Regions from separate parts of the Limosilactobacillus fermentum genome, predicted to be linked through region 1. Evidence: predicted binding sites of a transcription regulator. Region 1 holds the regulator's gene; each other region holds the start of a gene.
What was found. The regulator HrcA, encoded in region 1, represses chaperone genes, less so after heat shock. The targets are predictions, from matches to a motif close to TTAGCACTCNNNNNNNNNGAGTGCTAA.

Region 1 (5,634 bases):
TTGTTCAAGTTATTTCTTGCAATCTACCAAAAGGTAATTATTTTTAACAAAGTGGTCCCATGTTGCCCCCACTAAAAAGCCCCTCACCACGCACTCGGCGCGGGGAGGGGCGGTGATAATTGATTTAATTAGTGGCGGCTAGCGCGGTGGTTGCTGGTCCCGTTTATCTTGTGGACCCGGCGCTTGTATTTAGGTTGGTTGCCATCTTCTAGTTTAAAGTGGCGCATCTTGCCCAAGAAGGGGCGCCCACTGAGCCGGATCCGGGTCCACGCTTGCATTAGCTCGATCATGCCGGTCAGCTGTTCGACGCGCTTGGGACCCTCGGTGGTAGCGGCGGCCATGATATCGTCGTTTAAACGGGCAACCAGGTTATTATGGTAGTTCAATAGCTCGCTAGTTAGCGGGGCGTTGCGGTATGAATTAAAAAGCTTTTGGATCAGCTCCATGGCTTCCTTGGCGCTTTGGGGCTGGATATAACGGTGATCTGCTGGCATGATGTTCCTCGGTGATAAATTGCGAAAAGATCTTTGACTTTTGTTGACTTTTAACGGGACGGTTGGTATATTATACATTGTATTTAGCACTTAGATGGCCAGAGTGCTAAAAGGAAGTGATCAAGATGCTAACCAAACGTCAAGAAGAAGTCCTGCAAGCGATTGTACGCCAATACACCACGACCGGTCAACCGGTCGGCTCCAAGGCACTTGTCGATCACCTGGCCAAAAAGGTCTCTTCGGCCACCATTCGAAACGAAATGGCGGTGTTAGAGCACGAAGGGCTGGTGACAAAGGAGCACTCCAGTTCCGGGCGGGTACCGTCCAAGCTGGGGTACCGTTATTACGTCGACCACTTACTGGATCCGTTGTCGGTAACTGAAAATGACCTGATTGTAATTCAAAACTCGTTGGGTACCGAGTACCAAAAGATTGATGAGATCGTTTCGCACTCGGCCGACCTCTTGTCGAACCTGACGAGTTACACCGCCTTTACCTTAAAGCCGGAGCAAAAGGACGCCCGCCTAAGTGGTTTTCGCCTGGTTCCGCTGGGCAACCACAGGGTGATTGCCATCTTGGTAACGGACACCGGGGACGTGGAGAGTCAATCCTTCACCCTGCCCCGGGGGATCGACACCGAGGCCATGGAAGCAGTCATCCGATTGATCAACGACCAGCTAACCGGGCTAACCTTACCGGAGGTGGTTAAGCGCCTCGTCACGGACATCCCGTTGCAGGTGACCCGCCACCTCCACCAACCCGAGGGCTTCTTGAACATCTTTGATTCGGTGGCTTCCCGGGCCGCTCACGAGCGCTTCTTTGTGGGGGGACGGTTGAATTTGCTAGGCTTTGCCAACCAGCAAAACCCGGCGGCGGTCCAAGAATTGTACGCGCTCTTGGACCACGGCAACAATTTGCAGGCCATTTTGGATCCGGATGACGAACACGATATCTCGGTTCGGATTGGAAATGAGATTGCCGACAACCAGGTCTTAGATGACTACAGTTTGATCACAGCAAAGTATCAAGTTGACCAGTATGGGGAAGGTATCATCGCCGTCTTAGGCCCGACCCGGATGCCCTACGCTAGGACCATTGGGTTGGTGGAGGCCTTCCGCCGCGAGCTGGCCAAGCGCTTACTTGACCACTACCGCCGCTATTACGACTCCTAGGAGGGATTAAATGGCAAAAGATGAGGAAAAGAACACCCAAGCTTCCGCAGCCCCAAACGAGGGGGAAGTAAAGGCTAAGCAGGAACGGACGTCGGACAAGGAACCGGCGGCTAAGGCCGGGGAGACCGAAAAAGTTGCCGATTTGCAAAAGCAAGTTGAAGAATTAACCAAGCAACTGGATGACCAAAAGGACCAGAACCTGCGGGCCCAAGCCGAAATGCAAAACATGACCAAGCGCTTTAAAAAGGAACAGGCGCAACTGCTCAAGTACGATGGTCAGGACCTGGCCAAGGGCATTTTGCCGGTTTTGGACAACTTAAAGCGGGCCCTGGAAATTGAAGTTGAAGACGAAAACGGTCAACAACTCAAGAAGGGGATCCAAATGGTACACGACCACCTGGAAAAGGCCTTAGCCGACCACGACATCAAAGAAGTTGAGGCGTTAAACCAACCCTTTGATCCGACCACGCAACAAGCGGTGCAAACCGTCGCTGCTAGTGGTGATCAAAAGCCGGACACCGTTGTGCAGGTGCTCCAGGCCGGTTACGTCTTGCATGACCGGGTCCTGCGCCCAGCCATGGTGATCGTGGCCCAGTAACAAACTGAAAATTAATAATTAAAAGAGGGATTTAAGTATGGCAAGTAACAAGATTATTGGTATCGATCTCGGTACTACTAACTCCGCCGTTGCCGTGATGGAAGGTAACGAACCAAAGATTATCACCAACCCAGAAGGGGGCCGGACCACGCCGTCCGTTGTTTCCTTTAAGAACGGTGAAGTTCAAGTTGGGGAAGTGGCCAAGCGCCAAGCAATCACCAACCCGAACACGGTCAAGTCGATCAAGAGCCACATGGGTGAAGCCGGCTACACCGTTGACATCGAAGGCAAGAAGTACACGCCGCAAGAAATTTCGGCCATGATTTTACAATACATCAAGAAGTACGCCGAAGACTACATCGGTGACACGGTGACCGAAGCCGTGATCACGGTGCCGGCTTACTTCAACGACGCCCAACGTCAAGCTACCAAGGACGCTGGGAAGATCGCCGGTTTAGACGTTAAGCGGATCATCAACGAACCAACCGCTTCTTCGTTGGCTTACGGGCTGGACAAGAAGGACAGGGACGAAAAGATCCTGGTTTACGACCTTGGTGGTGGGACCTTCGACGTTTCGATCCTCGAACTCGGGGATGGGGTCTTCCAAGTGCTCTCTACTAACGGGGACACCCACCTCGGGGGGGACGACTTCGACCAAAAGATCATGGACTGGCTGATTGACGGTTTCAAGCAAGAAAGCGGCATCGACCTGTCCCAAGACAAGATGGCCCTTCAACGGCTCAAGGACGCCGCTGAAAAGGCCAAGAAGGACGTTTCCGGGGTTCAAGAAGCCCAAATCTCCCTGCCGTTCATCACGTCCGGCGACAACGGTCCGCTCCACTTGGAAAAGACCTTAACCCGGGCCCAATTCAACCAATTGACTAACGACCTGGTTGAACGGACTAAGCAACCGGTTCTAAACGCCTTAAAGGACGCCGAACTCAGCTTCTCAGACATTGACGAAGTGATCTTAAACGGTGGTTCCACCCGGATCCCGGCCGTTCAAGAAATGGTGAAGTCCTTGACCGGTAAGGAACCAAACCACTCAATCAACCCGGACGAAGCCGTTGCCCTCGGGGCCGCCATCCAAGGTGGGGTCTTAACCGGTGACGTTAAGGACGTCGTTCTCCTCGACGTGACGCCGCTGTCCCTCGGGATTGAAACGATGGGGGGCGTCTTCACTAAGCTGATCGACCGCAACACCACCATACCAACTTCCAAGAGCCAAGTCTTCTCCACGGCCGCGGACAACCAACCAGCCGTTGACATTCACGTCCTCCAGGGTGAACGCCCAATGGCCGCCGACAACAAGACGCTCGGGAACTTCCAACTGACGGACATTCCGCCTGCACCACGTGGTGTTCCGCAAATCAAGGTAACCTTTGACATCGACAAGAACGGGATCGTCAACGTTTCTGCCGAAGACCAAGGGACCCACAAGAAGCAAAACATCACCATCAAGTCCAACTCTGGTTTGACCGACGAAGAAATCGAACGGATGAAAAAGGACGCCGAAGCCAACGCCGAAGCCGACAAGAAGAAGAAGGAAGAAGCCGACGTACGTAACGAAACCGACCAACTCCTCTTCCAAACCGACAAGACCTTAGAAGAACTCAAGGGGAAGGTTTCCGACGACGAAATCAAGAAGGCCCAAGACGCCAAGGACGCCCTGCAAAAGGCGAAGGACGACAACAACTTAGAGGACATGAAGGCCAAAAAGGATGACTTAAACAAGATCGTTCAGGACCTGACCGTTAAGTTGTACCAACAAGCCCAACAAGAAAACCAAGCTAACGGTGGCCAACCAACTGGCGACCAAGGTGACGGCAAGAAGGACGACGACAACACCGTTGACGGGGACTTTGAAGAAGTTAACCCCGACGACAAGAAGTAATTAGGTCCTATAATTGAGCAAGAAGCCAAAGGCCAGGAAACCGGACTTTGGCTTTTGCTTGCTATGGTGAACTGTGCGATAATAACCTACAAAATTTAGTGAGAGGTATTCATGGCAGAAGAAGATTTATACGACGTTCTCGGTGTCAAAAAGGACGCCTCGGAGGCCGAAATTAAGCGGGCCTACCGGAAGTTGGCGGCCAAGTACCACCCGGACGTAAACCACGAGCCGGGCGCCGAAAAAAAGTTTAAAAAGATAAACGAGGCCTACGAAACCTTGAGTGACGACCAAAAGCGGGCCCAATACGACCAGTTTGGCACGACCGGCTCCCAAGCGGGCGGTTTTGGCGGTCAAGGTGGCTTCGGTGGCTTTGGCCAGGGCGGCTTCAGCCAGGGTGGTTTTGGCGACTTCTCCGATATCTTTGGTGACATCTTTGGTGGGGGCCGGGCCCGGCGTGATCCGTCCGCACCACAACAAGGGCGCGACCTCCAGTACACGATGACCCTGGACTTCATGGATGCCGTCTTTGGTAAGGAGACTTCGATCAAGTACAACCGGTCCGCCGAGTGCCACACCTGTCACGGGTCGGGGGCTAAGCCGGGCAAGTCCGCCCACACCTGTTCCACTTGTCACGGCCAAGGGTACGTCCTTCGGCAACGGCAAACGATGATGGGGATGATGCAGTCCCAAGAAGTCTGCCCAACCTGTGGCGGTAAGGGCCAAGTGATCGACCCGGCCGACCAGTGTGACACCTGTCACGGTGCCGGGGTAACCGAGGAACGGCACGAACTCAAGGTGAAGGTGCCGCAAGGAATTGACGATGGTCAGCAGATGCGTCTGCAGGGCCAAGGGGAAGCCGGCAAGAACGGCGGCCCATACGGTGACTTGTACATCGTCTTCCGGGTCACGCCGAGCCGCGACTTCAAGCGGGATGGCAACACGATCTACGTCGACCAAGACATCTCGATTTCCCAGGCGACCCTGGGGGACCACGTTCAAGCCAAGACCGTTCACGGCGACGTTGACTTGAAGATCCCGGCCGGGACCCAGTCGGAAACCAAGTTCCGCCTGCGTGGCAAGGGGGTTCCGCGGGTCAACGGTAACGGGAACGGCGATGAATACGTCACCGTTCACGTTAAAACGCCAAAGACCTTGAACAAGCGCCAACGCGAGGCGATGCTGGCCTTTGCGGCGGCCTCTGGTGAAGACGTGAAGGGCGTCAAAGCGGGATTTTTTGATAAGCTTAAGGATGCCTTCGAAGATAATAAATAAGATGGTTAGCTTTCGATCATTAATTGTTTAATAAAGGCGCTCTAAAAGGGCGCTTTTTGTTTTGTTTGCACAATAATTTTTGCTAATTAAGCGGTTTTGGGTTATTATTTGGATAGAGAATATGTAGACGATGAGTAACGGCTGAAGTAGGGCTGAGGTTAGCGATGGCGTCCCCAATCAGCAAGGAAGAACCCCACCACGAGC
Region 2 (5,634 bases), 640 kb from region 1:
TTTTCAAAGCTTCGGCTCCTTTAATTCTTCGCAATAAACTACGGTTAATTATACTAAAGGGAATTTTCAGGCGCAATTTAGGCTATTTTAGCCCCGTTCCTATCCCCGGGGCAAGTCAGATCATAAACGGGGTGCCCGGCTCCTTCGGCCCGACACCCCGTTTCTATTTTTTCCAGCTTCCTGGTCGTTGGTAGGCAGGTTAAGCTTTCCTTAATATGTTGATTACTTCATGTGACTGGTTAATTGATCGACCAGCGCCCTGACTTCGGCCGGGCTGTGGGCAGCCAGGGCCTGGTGAATCAGCGGCTGCAGTTGCCGCACCTTGAGGCGGCGGATCTGCGAGCGAACCGGCAGGACCTGGCTTAGCGGGACCGAAAACTCATCTAGGCCCATCGCCGCTAACAATGGCACGGCGGTCGGAATGGTCGCCATTTCGCCACACAACCCGACCCACTTGCCTTCCGCGTGGGCACAATCAATTGTCTGCTTAACCGCCCGCAAGACGGCCGGGTGCAGGGACTGGTAGAGGCTCGCCACCTGCCCGTTGCCCCGGTCGACGGCAAAGAGGTATTGGATCAAATCGTTGGTGCCGATCGAAAAGAAGTCGGCGTACTGGGCCAACTGGTCGGCCATCGCCACGGCGGCCGGGATTTCAACCATCGCCCCGACCTCATACTCCTTGCCGACCGGGATTCCCTCCTGGGTCAGCCGGTTTTTCTCCTGATCGACCATCCGCTGGGCCTGCTGGAACTCGTCAACGGTCGCCACCATCGGGAACATGATCGCTAGCTGGCCGTACGCCGAGGCCCGCAAGAGCGCCCGCAACTGGGTCCGAAATAGCCCCGGGTAGGCCAGGCTAACCCGCAGGCCGCGCAGGCCCAAGAAGGGGTTGTTCTCCCGTTCCAGGGGCACCTGGGCGAGTTGCTTATCGCCGCCGATGTCGAGCGTGCGCACCACCACCCGGTGGTTGTTGGCAGCCAAGAGCAGCTTCCGGTAGGCCTGAAACTGGGTTTCTTCGTCCGGTAGGGTGTCTTGGTGTAAGAAAAGAAATTCACTACGAAAGAGACCGACCCCCTCGGCCCCGCTGGTGGCCAGTTCGTCGCTTTCGCGTGGCAAAGCGACGTTGGCGGCCACTTCAAAGTGGTGACCATCGGCGCTAACGGTGTCTTGGTGCTTTAAGACGCCCAGTTCGCGCAGGCGGGCACTCTCCCGGCTAGCCAGCCGTTGGTACTGATCGATTTGCTGAGGGGTCGGTTGCAAGATCACCCGCCCGTGGGTACCGTCGATGATGGCAACCATGTCGTCATCGGCGTGTTCGGTCACCGTCTTGGTGTCGACCACGGTGGGAAAGCGCATCTCCTTGCTCATCACCAAGAAGTGGGCGGTCCGGCCACCCAGGTCGGTCACAATCCCGGCGACTAGGTGTGGGTTCAAGCGAATGATGTCGGTCGGCGTCAGTTGGTGGGCGACGATGATCGCCCGGTGATCCAACTTAGCCAGGTCCGGCAATTCTTCATCTAATAGGTGGGCCAAGAGGCGCTTTTTGAAGTCCTGCAGCGCCAGCCCCCGTGCGTGGTAGTAATCCGCCCCGCCGGATTGGCGCTTGAAGACGTTTAGGTAGTGGTCAATCCGCTGGGTCGCCGTCCAGGCCGCCGTCGTCGAGTAGCGTTGGATGGCGTCGGTGATCTCCCCTTCAAAACTTTGGTCCTTAGCAATTGCTAATTGGGCGTCAATCACGGTGGCGGCCTTCTCCCCCATCTTTTGGTGAGCCTGCCGACGAAGGTCCGTCAATTCACGTCTTGCTAACGAAAAAGAATCATGAAGCCGGCTGACCTCATGATTCACATTATCGGTGTATTTAGCTTTAACCGTAAACCGCGATTCACCCAACCGGTAGACCGGGGCGATGGCAATCCCACCGCCGGCGGCCACGCCGTCGAGTACGGTGACCATTTTAGTCAGTCAGGCCTTCCTTAGTCATGGTTTCGGCAATGGCTTCGATGGCCTTCGCTTCGTCGTCACCTTCGGCAGTGATGGTAACGTCGGCGTTTTGGCCAACCCCGAGGGACATAACCCCCATGATGGACTTCAGGTTAACGCTCTTGCCGTTGTAAGCAAGGGAAATGTCTGAAGTGAACTTGGATGCCGTTTGAACGAGGATCGTTGCAGGACGGGCGTGAAGCCCAGCTTCGGCAGTAATCGTAAAGTCGCGTTTTTCCATTATAATCAATCTCCTTAGTGTTGATTTAGCGTTGGCAAACATAAGACACCATCTCATTTGGCCAACACTCACTATTTACTTAATTATAGCGATTGTAAGCGGTAAATACAAGGCGAACCACCAGAACTTTTAGTCAGTTTTGAAGCGGTAGTGAATTTGACCGCCCCGTCCGGCTTGCCCTTCAATCTGGCTGCGAAAGGAACTCTCCCGGTAAGCCTGCTGAAAGGCCATAAAGTTATCTGGTTCGACGAGTAGTTCTTCAATTTTTCCGTCACGCAAATCGGCTAATTGACGTACAAAGTCTTCCTTAGTTGCCAAGTTGATGCCCCCTCTTATACTGTGGCTAGCACTCATTTTAGCATTAGTTGCCAATCAGTGCTAAAATTTTCGGTAACGGGAGCCCTTACATGTTCAATTTTTTTATTTGAAGGGGTGCACCCTTTCAATTACGGTTGAAATGACTTGCGGTCCCACGAAAAGTAAGTATAATATAGGCAATGGTCAAGAAAAGTCAAAGGTTGACCCAAACGAAGGGGGATTAATTGATGCTCTGTCAAGTTTGTCAACAAAACCAAGCCACGATTCATCTCCAAATGATGATGAACGGGCAAAAAATGCAAATCGACTTATGTCAGGATTGCTACCAAAAAATGCAAAACATGCAAATGAACCTGTTGAACGGGGGCAGTGATATGAATAATGGATTCGGCTTTGGGAGTCTGGAAGACTTCATGAACGCCATGAACAACATGCAAAACCAACAAGCCAATAACAACAACGAAGGCCAACAAGCCAACCTAAATCAAAACCAACGCCAAGGCGGCGGCCGCGGCAACGGCAAGGGACTGTTAGCCCAGTTCGGGATTAACATGACCGAGCTGGCCCGCCAAGGCAAGATCGACCCGGTAATCGGCCGCGATAAGGAAATCGCCCGGGTCGTCGAAATCTTAAACCGGCGGACCAAGAACAACCCGGTCCTGATCGGGGAAGCCGGGGTTGGTAAGACCGCCGTTGTCGAAGGGCTGGCCCAAGCCATCGTTTCCGGTCAGGTACCAGAAAAGCTAGCTAATAAGGAAGTTATTCGCTTAGACGTCGTCTCCCTGGTCCAAGGAACCGGAATCCGCGGTCAGTTTGAACAGCGGATGCAACAGTTGATCCAAGAGGTTTCTAAGGACGAAAACGTGATCCTCTTCATCGACGAAATCCACGAAATTATGGGTGCCGGCAACGCCGAGGGCGGCATGGACGCCGGTAACGTCTTGAAGCCGGCCCTGGCCCGGGGTGAGTTCCAACTGATCGGGGCCACCACCCTCAACGAATACCGCAAGATCGAAAAGGACGCCGCTTTGGCCCGGCGGTTCCAACCGGTCGAAGTTGAACAACCGTCCGTCGACGAAACGATCCAGATCCTAAACGGGATCAAGGGCCGCTACCAGGATTACCACCACGTTACCTACACTAACGACGCCATCGAGGCGGCTGCTAAGCTATCCGATCGCTACATCCAGGACCGCTTCTTGCCGGACAAGGCGATCGACCTCTTGGACGAAGCCGGTTCACGCAAGAACCTAACCTTAAAGACCGCCGACCCGCACACTATCGAAAATGAGATTCACACCGCCGAAGCCCACAAGCAACAGGCCGTTGAATCACAAGACTACGAAAAGGCCGCCTTCTACCGCGACCAGGTTTATAGGTTGACCAAGGCCAAGAAGGACGCCGAGGAAAACCACACCGACCAAGCCGCCACGGTCACGGCCGCCGACATGCAAAAGATCGTCGAAGAGATGACCAACATCCCGGTCAGCGACCTGCAAAAGCAAGAGCAAAACCAACTCAAGAACCTCGATAAGCAGCTCGAAGACCACGTCATCGGCCAAAACGAAGCCGTTGACAAGATCGCCCGCGCCATTCGCCGGAACCGGATTGGTTTAAACAAGTCCGGCCGGCCAATCGGCTCCTTCCTCTTCGTCGGGCCAACCGGGGTTGGGAAGACCGAAACCGCTAAGCAACTGTCTAAGCTGCTCTTTGGTTCCAAGGACGCCATGATCCGCTTTGACATGTCCGAATACATGGATAAGACCTCAACTTCCAAGTTGATTGGGGCCGCCCCGGGTTACGTCGGTTACGAAGAGGCCGGCCAGTTGACCGAACAAGTTCGCCGCCACCCGTACAGCCTGATCCTTTTGGATGAGGTGGAAAAGGCCCACCCAGACGTCATGCACATGTTCTTACAGATCCTCGACGACGGCCGCTTGACCGATTCGCAAGGGCGGACGGTTTCCTTTAAGGACACGATCATCATCATGACCTCGAACGCCGGGACTGGTGACATGGTCGCCTCCGTCGGCTTTGGCGCCGAGGCGGCCGGCCAAACCAAGTCGGTCATCTCCAAGCTGACCAACTACTTCAAGCCGGAATTCTTGAACCGGTTCGATGACATCGTGGAATTCAACGCCCTGACCAAGGACGACTTAATGAAGATTGTCGGCCTGATGATCGACGACGTTAACAACATGTTAGCCGACCGCAAGCTCTACATCGAAGTGCCAGACGCCGTTAAGGAACGCTTAGTTGACCTCGGTTTTGACCCGAAGATGGGGGCCCGGCCACTGCGGCGGGTCATCCAAGAACACATCGAAGACCAAATCGCCGATTACGTCCTCGACCACCCGGACGCTACCAACCTGGTGGCCCAAGTCGATGAAGCCGGCAAGATCACCGTGGCCGCCACGCCAAAGGCGATCGCCGCACCAATGGACGCCGCCACCGACGCTAAGACGGAAGAATAACGCACCAATTGGGTCCCGCTTTGCCTCCAAAAGTGGGGCCTTTTTTTATGCTAAAATGAAGCAGGGAAAAATCTGTTTGCCCCAGCTTCTTATTTCATTTTTCGAATGTAAGACAAAAAACGTGGAAAATAACCGCAGGTCTAGTGCTTAAGCAGGCCGAAGAACGATGCGTCCCGCATCAACCGTTCGGCTCAGCTTAGTCATACGACCTGCCAAGGAGGTTATTTCCCACTCTCCGAAGGGAATGATTTCGTGAGCGACGAACAACTCCTCACCCGGCCGCTAATCACGGTCACCAACCTGATCTGGTCCTTTGACGCCACCAGCCAGACGGTCCAGCTCCTCTTGGTCCGCCGCGACCAAGAACCGTTTGCCGACTCCTGGGCCCTGCCTGAAACCTTATTACGGCGCCACGAAAGCGCTGATGACGCCGCAATCCGCCTGATCAAGGATAAGATTGGCCTGGAGCTGAGCCTGGCGGCCACCGAACAGTTGGCCACCTTCACCGCCCCCGACCGCGTCCCCGGCGAGCGGGCCCTGGCCCTGGCTTACATGACCTTTTTACCCTCGATGCCCGCTTTGACCCCGGGCTACGGGGCCAGCGAGGTCGCTTGGTTTACC
Region 3 (5,634 bases), 380 kb from region 1:
CTGCTGTTGTTCCTGGTCGTAGTAACCAATGTCTAGGTTAGCGCCGAACTTAATCGTCCCCGCGATCGCCGGCATCTTTTTTAGCAGTGTCTTTAACAGGGTTGACTTACCGATCCCGTTGGGGCCAATGATCCCGATGCGTTGGCCCTTGCGTTCGTTAAAGGTGAGGGGACCAGCTAAAACGGTGTCTTGGTAGCCAATTTTGAGGCCTTCGACGTCTAGGACCTCGTTGCCACTCTCCTTTTGGGAGCTAAAGGAGAAGTGGATGGACTTGTCATCGGTTTGGGGGCGTTCCATGCGTTCCATTTTTTCTAATTGGCGGCGCCGAGCTTGGGCGCGCTTGGTGGTGGAGGCCCGCACTAGGTTCTTATTAACGAAGTCCTCAAGCTTGGCAATCTCTTTTTGTTGTTGTTCGTAATGCTTCATTTCCGTTGCCAAGCGGGCGGTCTTGTTTTTAACGAAGGCCGAGTAGTTTCCCGTGTAGTGGTGGAGGGTTTGGTTATCGAGGTCGTACACTTCGTTGACCACCCGGTCTAAGAAGTAACGGTCGTGGGAGACAATTAAAAGGGCGCCCGAGTAGCCCTTTAAGTAGTCTTCTAACCAGGTTAACACCCCCATGTCCAAGTGGTTGGTCGGTTCGTCTAAGATCAGTAGCTGGGGGGCTTGTAAAAGGATCTTGGCTAGAGCCAGCTTGGTTTTTTGTCCCCCGGATAAGGAGTTGACGGGGCGTTGGTAGCTTTCTTCTTCAAAGCCAAAACCGGTCAAAACGCCGCGCATCCGGGAGTCAATCTCAAAGCCCCCCGCCTCTTGGAACTGCTCTTGCAGGCGGTCGTAATCCCTTAAGATTTCTTGGTAGCGGTCGGTGGTTGAATCAACCGTTGCCAACTGCCCTTCTAAGTGGTGAATTTCAGCTTCCATTTTGTGGAGGGGACCAAAGACGGTGTCTAATTCCGCCCAGATCGAGTTCTGGCTGTCAAGGCCCTGATCCTGGGCTAGGTAGCCAATGGAAAGTCCCTTGGCCTTGGTGATGGTTCCCTCGTCGGGCTGGGTGATCCCGGCAATCATCTTTAAGAGGGTCGTCTTCCCAGCTCCGTTACGGCCAACGAGGGCGACGCGGGCATGATCAACGACCTGGAGGTTAATATTGTGAAATAAGACGTCGGCGCCAAACCGGCGGAGGACATCGTTAGTTTGAAGTAACAACATGAGTGGTGATCCTTTTCCTATTTTAGCTACTTCAAAGTGTAGCATAGTTTATCTTAAAACCGAAAAAATAACCAAAAAGTAATGAATGTTAGTTCACAAACAAACTAGAGGTTGTTAGAATGAGTAAGGAATAATATTTCACAATCAAAGAAATGGAGGAATTATTATGCCAAATCGTAAAATTCCCCGTGCCACGGCTAAGCGCTTACCCGTTTATTACCGGTACCTAAACGTTTTATTGAACGCTAATAAGCACCGGGTGTCGTCGACGGAACTTTCCGAAGCAGTTCAGGTGGACTCTGCCACGATCCGGCGGGACTTTTCCTACTTCGGTGAGCTCGGAAAGCGGGGGTACGGCTACGACGTCGAAAAGTTGTTGAACTTTTTCAAGGGGATCTTGAAGCAAGACAAGTTAACCAGCGTCGCCCTAGTGGGGGTCGGTTCCCTAGGGTCGGCCCTGATGAACTACAACTTCCACCAGAGCACCAACCTGCGGATTTCAGCGGCCTTTGACCCTAAGGAATCCCTGGCGAACACGGTCAAGAGCGGGATTCCGGTTTACCCGGTCGAAGACATGAAAAAGCAGATTAAGGAGCAACAAATCGACGCCGTTATTTTGACGGTGCCGGGTTCGGAATCGCAAGCGGTCACCGACCAACTGGTTGAAGCCGGGGTTCACGGGATCCTGAACTTTACGCCAGTCCGCCTGTCCGTGCCAAAGGACGTGCAGGTTCAAAACATCGATTTAACCAATGAGTTGCAAACACTGATCTACTTCATTGAAAGCAACAAGGTTACGACCGACGACGAAGATTAATCCGAAGAGAGTGGAAAATAACTTCCGCTGCGGGTCGGATGTAAGAGCGCATCGTTCTTCGGCCTGCTTAGGCACTAGACCTGCGGTGATTGGCCACTTTTTCTGTCTAACATTCGGATATACAGCAAGGAGGCTGGGAATTCCCAGCCTCTTTTTTGTTTGGTCAAAATTAGTCAAAGTTTTTGGTTGCATTCCGGGGGAAAGGTGTTATATTAGAATATGTAATTAGCACTTGAGGGGGTTGAGTGCTAGCAGAGTGCTCGTCCCCGTGCTAACCACTAATCATTGACTTGAAATAATGGAGGGATAACCATGTTAAAACCATTAGGAGATCGTGTCATTTTAAAGGCGCAAGAAGAAGAACAAACCGTTGGGGGGATTGTTTTAGCCTCCAACGCTAAGAACAAGCCAACCACTGGGGTGGTAGTGGCCGTTGGACAAGGTCGCACGCTGGATAATGGCCAAGTGGTGGCGGTCGCCGTTAAGGAAGGCGACAAGGTCTTGTTTGACAAGTACGCCGGCAACGAAGTGGAATACGATGGTGAAACCTACCTGGTTGTCCACGAAAAGGATTTAGTTGCGGTTGTTGACTAAGAAATTCAATGAGGTGAGATAAAGATGGCAAAGGAATTAAAGTTCTCAGAAGACGCACGGAGCGCAATGCTGCGTGGGGTTGATAAGTTAGCAGACACCGTCAAGACGACGATTGGGCCAAAGGGACGTAACGTGGTGTTGGAACAAAGTTACGGCTCCCCGACGATCACTAACGACGGGGTAACGATCGCTAAGAGCATTGAATTAGAAGACCACTTCGAAAACATGGGGGCTAAGCTGGTTTCCGAAGTTGCTTCTAAGACTAACGACATTGCCGGGGACGGGACCACGACGGCCACTGTTTTAACCCAAGCAATTGTGACCGAAGGAATGAAGAACGTGACCGCCGGCGCTAACCCAGTGGGCATTCGGCGCGGGATTGAAAAGGCGACGGCCGCAGCCGTTGAAGGCCTGAAAAAGATGAGCCACGACGTTAAGACCAAGGACGACATCGCTCAAATCGCCTCCATTTCCGCTGCTAACAAGGAAGTTGGTAAGTTGATCGCCGACGCCATGGAAAAGGTTGGTAACGACGGGGTCATCACGATTGAAGATTCCCGTGGGGTTGATACTAGCGTTGACGTGGTTGAAGGGATGAGCTTTGACCGTGGTTACATGTCCCAATACATGGTAACCGACAACGACAAGATGGAAGCCAACCTGGACAACCCGTACGTTTTGATTACGGACAAGAAGATCTCTAACATTCAAGACATCTTGCCACTACTCCAATCTGTTGTTCAAGAAGGGCGCGCCCTGTTAATCATTGCTGATGACATCACTGGTGAAGCACTGCCAACCCTTGTGTTGAACAAGATTCGGGGAACCTTCAACGTAGTTGCCGTTAAGGCCCCAGGCTTTGGTGACCGTCGCAAGGCTCAATTGGAAGACATCGCCGTTCTGACTGGTGGGACCGTGATTTCCGACGACCTTGGTATGCAATTGAAGGACGCTACGATTGACCAACTTGGTTCTGCTAACAAGGTTACGATAACCAAGGACGCTACCACGATCGTTGATGGCAGTGGCAACAAGGAAGCCATTGCAGAACGGGTTGACCAAATCAAGAAGGCGATTGCCGAAACGACCTCTGACTTTGACAAGGAAAAGCTCCAAGAACGGCTCGCTAAGTTAGCCGGTGGGGTGGCCGTTGTTAAGGTTGGGGCCGCTACCGAAACCGAACTCAAGGAAAAGAAGTACCGGATCGAAGATGCCTTAAACGCCACCCGGGCCGCCGTGCAAGAAGGCTTTGTTCCTGGTGGTGGAACGGCACTGGTTAACGTTATCCCTGCCTTGGACGAAGTGGAAGCATCCGCAACTGGCGACGAAGCAACCGGGATTAAGATTGTGAAGGCGGCTCTGGAAGCCCCAGTTCGTCAAATCGCCGAAAACGCCGGTTTGGAAGGTTCCGTGATCGTTAACCAGCTGAAGCAAGAAAAGCCGGGAGTTGGTTACAACGCCGCTGATGACAAGTTTGAAGACATGGTCGCTGCCGGAATTGTTGACCCAACGAAGGTCACCCGCTCGGCCCTGCAAAACGCAGCTTCCGTTTCCGCCCTCCTCTTGACGACGGAAGCCGTTGTTGCCGACAAGCCACAACCCGCTGACGCTGCACCACAAGCACCAGTAGCCGGTGGTATGGGCGGCATGATGTAATTTGAAAATTAATTTTTGGGAGGTGAGTGACCGGAGCTGTGGCTTCGGGCACCCACCTTTTTTGCGTAGAAACGGTGGTATTCGGTTCACCCGGGGTGTAGAATAGCTGTTGACTTATTTTTAAGAGGAGACAAATTTTATGTGGCGCTATCTTAAACGTGTCTTGATCGGGAAACCATTAAAGACGCTTGACGAGGGCCAGTCGCACTTGACGAAGTTTAAGGCTTTGGCCATGCTTTCGTCCGACGCCCTTTCGTCAGTGGCCTACGGTACCGAACAGATTACCACGGTTTTAGTAACCCTTTCGACGGCCGCCATCTGGTATTCCTTACCGATTGCCGGCATTGTTTTAGTTCTGTTGTTAGCAATTACCTTGTCTTACCGGCAAATCATCCACGCTTATCCGAGCGGTGGGGGCGCCTACGTTGTCGCCACCAAAAACTGGGGGAGCAACGGGGGCCTAATCGCCGGGGGCTCGCTGCTAGTCGACTACATGTTGACGGTGGCGGTATCAACGACGTCGGGGACGGAAGCGATCACGTCTGCAATTCCTTTCCTATATAATTATTCGGTCCATATTTCAGTGGTGATTGTCTTGATCATCATGTTCATGAACCTACGGGGGATGAGTGAGAGTGCTAACTTCCTGACCATTCCGGTCTATTTTTTCATAATCATGATGACGGTGATGATCGTCTGGGGTGGCTATAACATTGCTACCGGTCACGTGGCTTACCACGCCACGGCCAATTACGGGACGCCGGTAGCCGGGATGTCTGCCATCCTGTTCATCCGGGCTTTTTCGGCCGGGTCATCTTCTTTGACCGGTGTCGAGGCGATCTCCAATGCCGTACCGAACTTTAACCCTCCTAAGAAGAAAAACGCCGCCAACACCTTGGCAATGATGAGCCTGATCTTAGCGGCCTTCTTCGGTGGGGTGACCTTCCTGTCCTTTTACCTGGGAATTGTACCGAACCCGCACCACACCGTCTTGTCCCAGATTGGGGCGGCCGTTTTTGGTGGCGAGGGCCTAGGTTACTACCTCTTGCAACTGTCGACGGCGATGATCTTAGCCGTGGCGGCTAACACTGGGTTCTCGGCCTTTCCAATTTTGGCCTTCAACATGGCCAAGGATAAGTACCTCCCGCACGCCTTTATGGACCGTGGGGACCGGCTAGGCTATTCCAACGGGATTATTTCCCTGGCGGTCGGGGCGATCGTGTTGATCATCCTTTTCCACGGGAAGACCAACCTATTGATCCCGCTCTACGCCGTCGGGGTGTTCGTACCGTTTACCCTCTCGCAGTCCGGGATGATTATCCACTGGTTCCGCTTAAAGGAAGGGAATTGGCTGGTTAAGT
Region 4 (5,634 bases), 610 kb from region 1:
CACCATTAAAACGATCCCGACGATGATCAGGGCCACAATGGCAATGATTTTAATCAGGGCAAACCAGAACTCGACTTCCCCAAAGGCCGATACCGTAATCAGGTTCAAGCACAAGAGGATGATCAGGGTCAACAAACCGGGGATCCACTGGGGTAAACCCGGCAACCACAGTTTGATGTAGGTCCCGATCGCCGTAATCTCAGCCATCGCAATTCCGACCCAACAGACCCAATAGGTCCACCCGGCCACAAAGCCGACCCGCGGTCCCATGTAATCGCGGATCGCTTCGATAAAGGTGTGGTAACGTAAGTCTGATAAGAGCAGCTCCCCTAACGCCCGCATCAACAGGAAGACCATGCCCCCGGTGATGATGTAAGCTAACAGGATTGACGGACCGGCCGCGTGAATCGACTGGCCAGACCCCAAGAACAACCCCGTCCCAATCGTTCCCCCCAGGGCAATTAATTGAACGTGGCGGTTCTTGAGGTTGCGGGCCATCTTTGGCTCTTCGGACCCGCTGGTTTGCTGATGATGATCAGCCATATAATCCTCATTCCTTTCTTCTGTCGAATATGGAAGCTTAATTTTCGGCGCTTTCTCACCGTACGTTAATAGAAACTTCATTATACACCATTTCGGTCCCCATGCGATAGGAGAAATGTGGTCGCTTCACCACTACTAAAATCTGGTACACTATCCTTGAGGTGATTATTAATGATATCAAACGAACAACGGGCCCACGACATCGCCCTGGCCCTGATGGCCAAAAATGCCGACCCCAAGAACCCGATTGCCGCCTACCACGAGTACGTGACCCTGCTTGTGCCCCTTTTAAAGGAGCTCGACCGTGACTTCCCTAAGGGGATCAACTAGGGGGCCAACATGGCAGACAAGCGACTTTTTATCCTCGCCCAACCAGACTTCCCTAAGACAAAGGGCTTTCAACTCTTAACCCGCTTTATGCAAGGGCACCGGGAAATCAAGGTTAGTTTCGCCACCCGCACGGCCCACCTGGCTGCGGCCCTAGCAACTGGGGAATGCGACCTAATCTTTGCGGCCGGTTTGACTAATCAGGCCCACGCCCTGATTACAGACCAAGAACCCTACCTGGCCGTCTTGCCCACCCCACTAGTTAGCCAACTGGGGCTGTCCATGGCCACCACCGTTAGTCTAGACCAACTCGCCGAACAAGACCTCCTCTTGCCTAGCCAGGGTCACCCGCTCCGCCGGGAACTGGACGCTAATTTTAAGATGGCCGGTACCCCGCTGCCGTCGGTGGAAGAAGAGGACGCCCTCGACCTGCGCTTAACTAAGGTTGCCCAATTTCTGGGGGCCACGCTTGCTCCCCAGTCCTCTTTACCAACTGAATTACCGGCCGGCTGCCAATTATTCGGCCTTTCCCCGGCCCTACTCAGTTCCCAAGGCTTCCTAGCCCCCGCCCAGCCCTCTGAAACGGCCCGCGTTTTCCTAGAATGGCTCCAAGAACAAAGCGGGCAATAGCCTTCTAGCAGACCGGTTATAAAATCAAGAAAGCGGCCAAGAGAATTCTCGGTTTCTCTTGGCCGCTTTCTTGAATTCGGGTTGCATAAATGATTTAATAAAATTATGGAAAGGTAACCTCTTCGCCAATGAAGTCGAGGGCGTTTCCTTCCCACGGAAGGTCGAGAACCGTCATTAGTGCTTCCACGCCTTGGTTGGTTTGTTGGTAAAGTTCGTAAGCACCGATCCGTTAGGCGCAGTCAGCACAAAACGGGGCGCCAATTTGGTCACCGGTCTTAGCGACAATTTCGTCAAATTTCTTAAAGGACAGCGGTTGGTTGCGAGAAGCTTCCAGTTCCGGGAACATGTTGGCCGTGGCCTTGCAAGCGTCAAACAGGTCGTGGGCTTCTAGCTTCTAACCACTCCCGGTACATGTTCAGCTCGTCTAGCATGGCGCCCCAGTACACCATCGTCGTCCGGCCGTCTTCGTTAGTGATCTTGTTAAAGCAAAAGCCCCTCAATGACATCACCACCAAAGATATCATTGAATCCGCTGAGGCCAGTCGTAAGACCTTTTACACATACTACAAGGATAAACGCGACCTGTTAATGGAAATTGAAGGGGCGATCATTACCGACTTACAAGAGGCCCTAAAAGAGGACCGTAAGTGCTTAACCCAGCACAGCTCCTTTCCAGACAAGGAAGAAATCTTCCGCCTCTCCCAGGAATCCTTTGCCCACACCGTCCAGGTTTGCAGCGATTACCGGGAAGTCAGCCGGATCCTGTTATCCCCAAACGGCGACATTAACCTACTCACCCGGATCAAGCGGATCACTTACTCGGAGTTCATGCACCGGGGCAAGCTTTTGTTTTACTTCAATAGCCAGCACCCCTCTACTAATGTTCACCCGTCACCGATCCCGGTTGACTACCTATTTGAAATCTACACCGGGACTTTGACCAACATCATTGTCCACTGGGTACGTTCCGATGACCGGATCTCAACCAGCGCCCTGCGTGAGATCATGGGGTACGCCCAAACCCACTCCCCGGTGGAATTGATCTACTTGACTAACTTCGACGAGCAAGCCGACCCCGATCAACCAAGCCACCACTTCAACTCCTAATCGCAAAAAGAGTGGCCAATCACCTTTGCCCCTGCTTAAACACGTGGGCTTTTGTTGTTGGCCACTTTTTTTCTGCCTATCATTTGCAACCACAACAAAAGGCTGAGAGCAATGAGCGTTCTCAGCCTTTTCTGCGTGCTACCACACACTTTAATTAGTCAATTTCAATGTGCTTACCATCATTAGCCTGCTTAGTCAGCTTAGGCAGGGTCAAAATCAAGACCCCATCGGTGTACTTGGCGTTAACCTGTTCCAAGTCCACCCCTGGCAAGCGGTACTGACGGCTCATCTGCCCGTAACGGCGTTCGGAGTGGAGGATGTTCCCATCCTTGTCGGACTCATCATCGAAGGTGTCACGGTGACCGGTGACCGTCAGGAGGTCGTCATTGTAGGAAATGTGAATGTCTTTCTTGTCAAAGCCTGGCATGTCAACCTTAACCCGGTATTGCTTAGCGGTTTCCTCAATGTCGGTCTTCATGTAGTTACTGTTAAACGGCAGGTTGGCGTTGTTAAAGAAGTTGTTGTCAAACCAATCTTGCATCATGTCACCAAAGAGGCCGTTGTTACGTTGTAATTCATTTGCCATGATAAGACTTCCTTTCACGAATCTTTTTATATTTCCTTCAACATCTTTATCATAGCACATTTAATTGCAGGTGCAAGCCCCTTTAGCAGTGCGAGTTGTTAACTGCTAAATCACGGCTTTGGCTGACTCGCTAATCACCCGTCAACCGGCTTTTTGGTGCTTTGTACCCCCACTTTTTAAATATTTATTTTTTGATAATATGAACAAAAAATCATTTATCTAAGTTGACGTGGGCGTTGACGGCGGCCAGGTTTTCTCGTTCCGTCCGCCGGTGCTCACGGCGGTTTTGGTAGGTCTCCATCAAAAAGGCTTGCTCATCATCTTCGCCAATTAAACGGTAATCGGTGAAGTTGGCAGCCTCATCGATGGCCACGTAGGTCATAAAGCACGAAAAGCCAAGGGTGCGCTTGCCGGTGGCCATTTCCTCAACGATCACCTTAGCAAAGACCTCAATTGACCGCTTACCGATCCCGGTTACAAAGGCCTGGAGTTCGGCCGCGTCCCCCAGGACAAAGGGCCGGGTAAACTGAACGTGATCCATGCTAGCGGTCACCACCGTCCCCCGGGCCAGCCGGACCGCCGCCAGGGAGGCCTCGGCATCGACCATGGCGAGTAACTTCCCCCCAAACATCGTCTCGTGTTCATTTAAATCGGCGCTCATTACCCGGTGGGTCGTCACCACCCGGGTCTGGTTACAAGTAATTTCTTTTACCACGTTGGCACCCCTTTCATTTTCCTTCTATTGTACCCGACTAAGGTCCCCTTTGGACACCCCAACCTTAAAAACGAAAAAAGACCGGGAGATTAGCTCTCCCGGTCTTTTTATCAATGTTCTCTGATCTGTTGGGTACTAGATCGCACTCCTATTTTAGTACCAACCGTGGCTTTCCCAGAAGGCTTGGGCTGCGGTCCAAGAGCCGTAACGGGAGGCTACGTATTGGTCAGCCACCTTTTCTTGGTTAGCGGCCGACAGGTCCCCATTTAAGTAGGAGATGGAAAGTTGGTACTTCCCGTAGTAGTTACCGTTTTTGGCGGTGTAAGAACCACCGGATTCCTTTTGGGTGATCCATTCCTTCGCTGCTTCTTCAGATGAGCTCAGGCTAGACGTGTAGGAGCTGGTGCTGGAAGTCGAAGTGGTTGTAGGAGTGGCTGCCATCGTCGTGTAGGCCGTTGAGGTAGCGGCGGCACTTTGGCTAGCGGCCTGTTGACTTTGCAGGGCGGCTTGGCTAGCGGCAGCGGCACTTTGGGCAGCGGCTTGACTAGCGGCAGCGGCACTTTGGGCAGCGGCTTGACTAGCGGCAGCGGCACTTTGGGCAGCGGCTAAACTATCTGCGCTAGCTTGGTCAGAGGCAGTCGAACTTGCTTGGCTAGCGGCGGAGGCACTGTCGGTTTGGGCTTGGCTAGTTGAACTAGCGCTAGCGGACGGCAGTGAGGCCACTTGACTGGCGGTGGCCGAAGTAATTTCACCGTCATCTTTGATCACTAACTTTTGCCCGACGTAGATCAGGTTCTTGTTAGCGATGTTGTTGTTGGAGGCGAGCGTGTCAACGAAGGCATAATCGTGACCGAACTGGCAAGAAATTCCGGAAAGCGTGTCCCCACTCTTAACGGTGTAAATTGAATCGGCATTTGCGGACACCGTCGTTGCAACGGTTCCCAACGCAACGGCGCCGGCGACAGTTGCGGTAAGTTTCAAGGCTTTCTTATTGAGCTTCATTAAAATGAATCCTTTCTTTCGTATCAGTATTTGTTCGTCGTTCCTATGCTGATTACTATACCCGCCTTTTGTTACCGCGCAGTGACAAGCAGTTCTCAATCGGCCGCCACTTTGTAACTTTCCGTAACAAGCTTAATTCAAACGGCAACGCCCGTTCGGGGTTCGAGGCCATGGAGGCGTATAGGTTGACCACCCTTTTCACCTCGGTCCCCCGCCCGTTTGGTTTTTGTAACATTTCACCCCAGTTTGGCGCCAAAATTTTTCCCAATTCCCCCTCGTTAAGTGAAAATCCCCGGTTTTTCGCCGTTTTTGTTACATTGCCGTAATCTGCAACAAAGGACCCCCTGAACTAAAAACAGCGGCTGGGCAAACCCCAACCGCTGTTTCTACTAAATAAAGGTGTTGAAATTAGTCGATGTCGTTGCAGATTACGACCGGCTTGATTAAGTCAGCCGGCTTGTGGTGCATCAGTTCGATGGCGTCCGGAATCTTCTCGAAGCCTTCGAAGCGGTGGGTGATCATCAGTGATGGATCGATCCGGCCGTTTACGACTAGTTGAGCTAGCTTTTCCATTCGCAAGCGGCCACCAGGCATCAGGCCACCGTGGATGGTCTTGTGACCCATCCCAACGCCCCAGTCACCGGCGTTGAAGACCACGTCGTCGTGACCATTTAGGTAGTTGACGTTCCCAATTGAACCACCCGGCTTGAGCATCCGGACGGCT

Region 2: FG166_RS07380 (ATP-dependent Clp protease ATP-binding subunit) is a predicted target of HrcA. The motif match lies at 2,577-2,603, and genes of this name have one in related genera.
Region 3: groES (co-chaperone GroES) is a predicted target of HrcA. The motif match lies at 2,249-2,275, and genes of this name have one in related genera.
Region 4: FG166_RS07210 (Hsp20/alpha crystallin family protein) is a predicted target of HrcA. The motif match lies at 3,276-3,302, and genes of this name have one in related genera.

The regions. Positions count from the first base shown of each region.
Region 1 covers NZ_CP040910.1:821,396-827,029, forward strand. The annotation lists gene FG166_RS04085 (hypothetical protein) at 129-494, opposite strand; gene hrcA (heat-inducible transcriptional repressor HrcA) at 620-1,666, shown strand; gene grpE (nucleotide exchange factor GrpE) at 1,677-2,264, shown strand; gene dnaK (molecular chaperone DnaK) at 2,302-4,158, shown strand; gene dnaJ (molecular chaperone DnaJ) at 4,270-5,430, shown strand.
Region 2 covers NZ_CP040910.1:1,461,349-1,466,982, forward strand. The annotation lists gene FG166_RS07360 (glycosyltransferase family 4 protein) at 1-7, opposite strand, end outside; gene ptsP (phosphoenolpyruvate--protein phosphotransferase) at 223-1,953, opposite strand; gene FG166_RS07370 (phosphocarrier protein HPr) at 1,955-2,221, opposite strand; gene FG166_RS07375 (hypothetical protein) at 2,351-2,539, opposite strand; gene FG166_RS07380 (ATP-dependent Clp protease ATP-binding subunit) at 2,767-5,013, shown strand; gene FG166_RS07385 (NUDIX hydrolase) at 5,266-5,634, shown strand, end outside.
Region 3 covers NZ_CP040910.1:443,271-448,904, forward strand. The annotation lists gene FG166_RS02115 (ABC-F family ATP-binding cassette domain-containing protein) at 1-1,206, opposite strand, end outside; gene FG166_RS02120 (redox-sensing transcriptional repressor Rex) at 1,373-2,023, shown strand; gene groES (co-chaperone GroES) at 2,336-2,617, shown strand; gene groL (chaperonin GroEL) at 2,642-4,273, shown strand; gene FG166_RS02135 (APC family permease) at 4,413-5,634, shown strand, end outside.
Region 4 covers NZ_CP040910.1:1,436,161-1,441,794, forward strand. The annotation lists gene FG166_RS07185 (amino acid permease) at 1-543, opposite strand, end outside; gene FG166_RS07190 (hypothetical protein) at 715-873, shown strand; gene FG166_RS07195 (LysR family transcriptional regulator substrate-binding protein) at 883-1,500, shown strand; gene FG166_RS07205 (TetR/AcrR family transcriptional regulator) at 1,930-2,607, shown strand; gene FG166_RS07210 (Hsp20/alpha crystallin family protein) at 2,762-3,193, opposite strand; gene FG166_RS07215 (acyl-CoA thioesterase) at 3,405-3,908, opposite strand; gene apf (aggregation-promoting factor) at 4,062-4,910, opposite strand; gene FG166_RS07225 (NAD(P)-dependent alcohol dehydrogenase) at 5,319-5,634, opposite strand, start outside.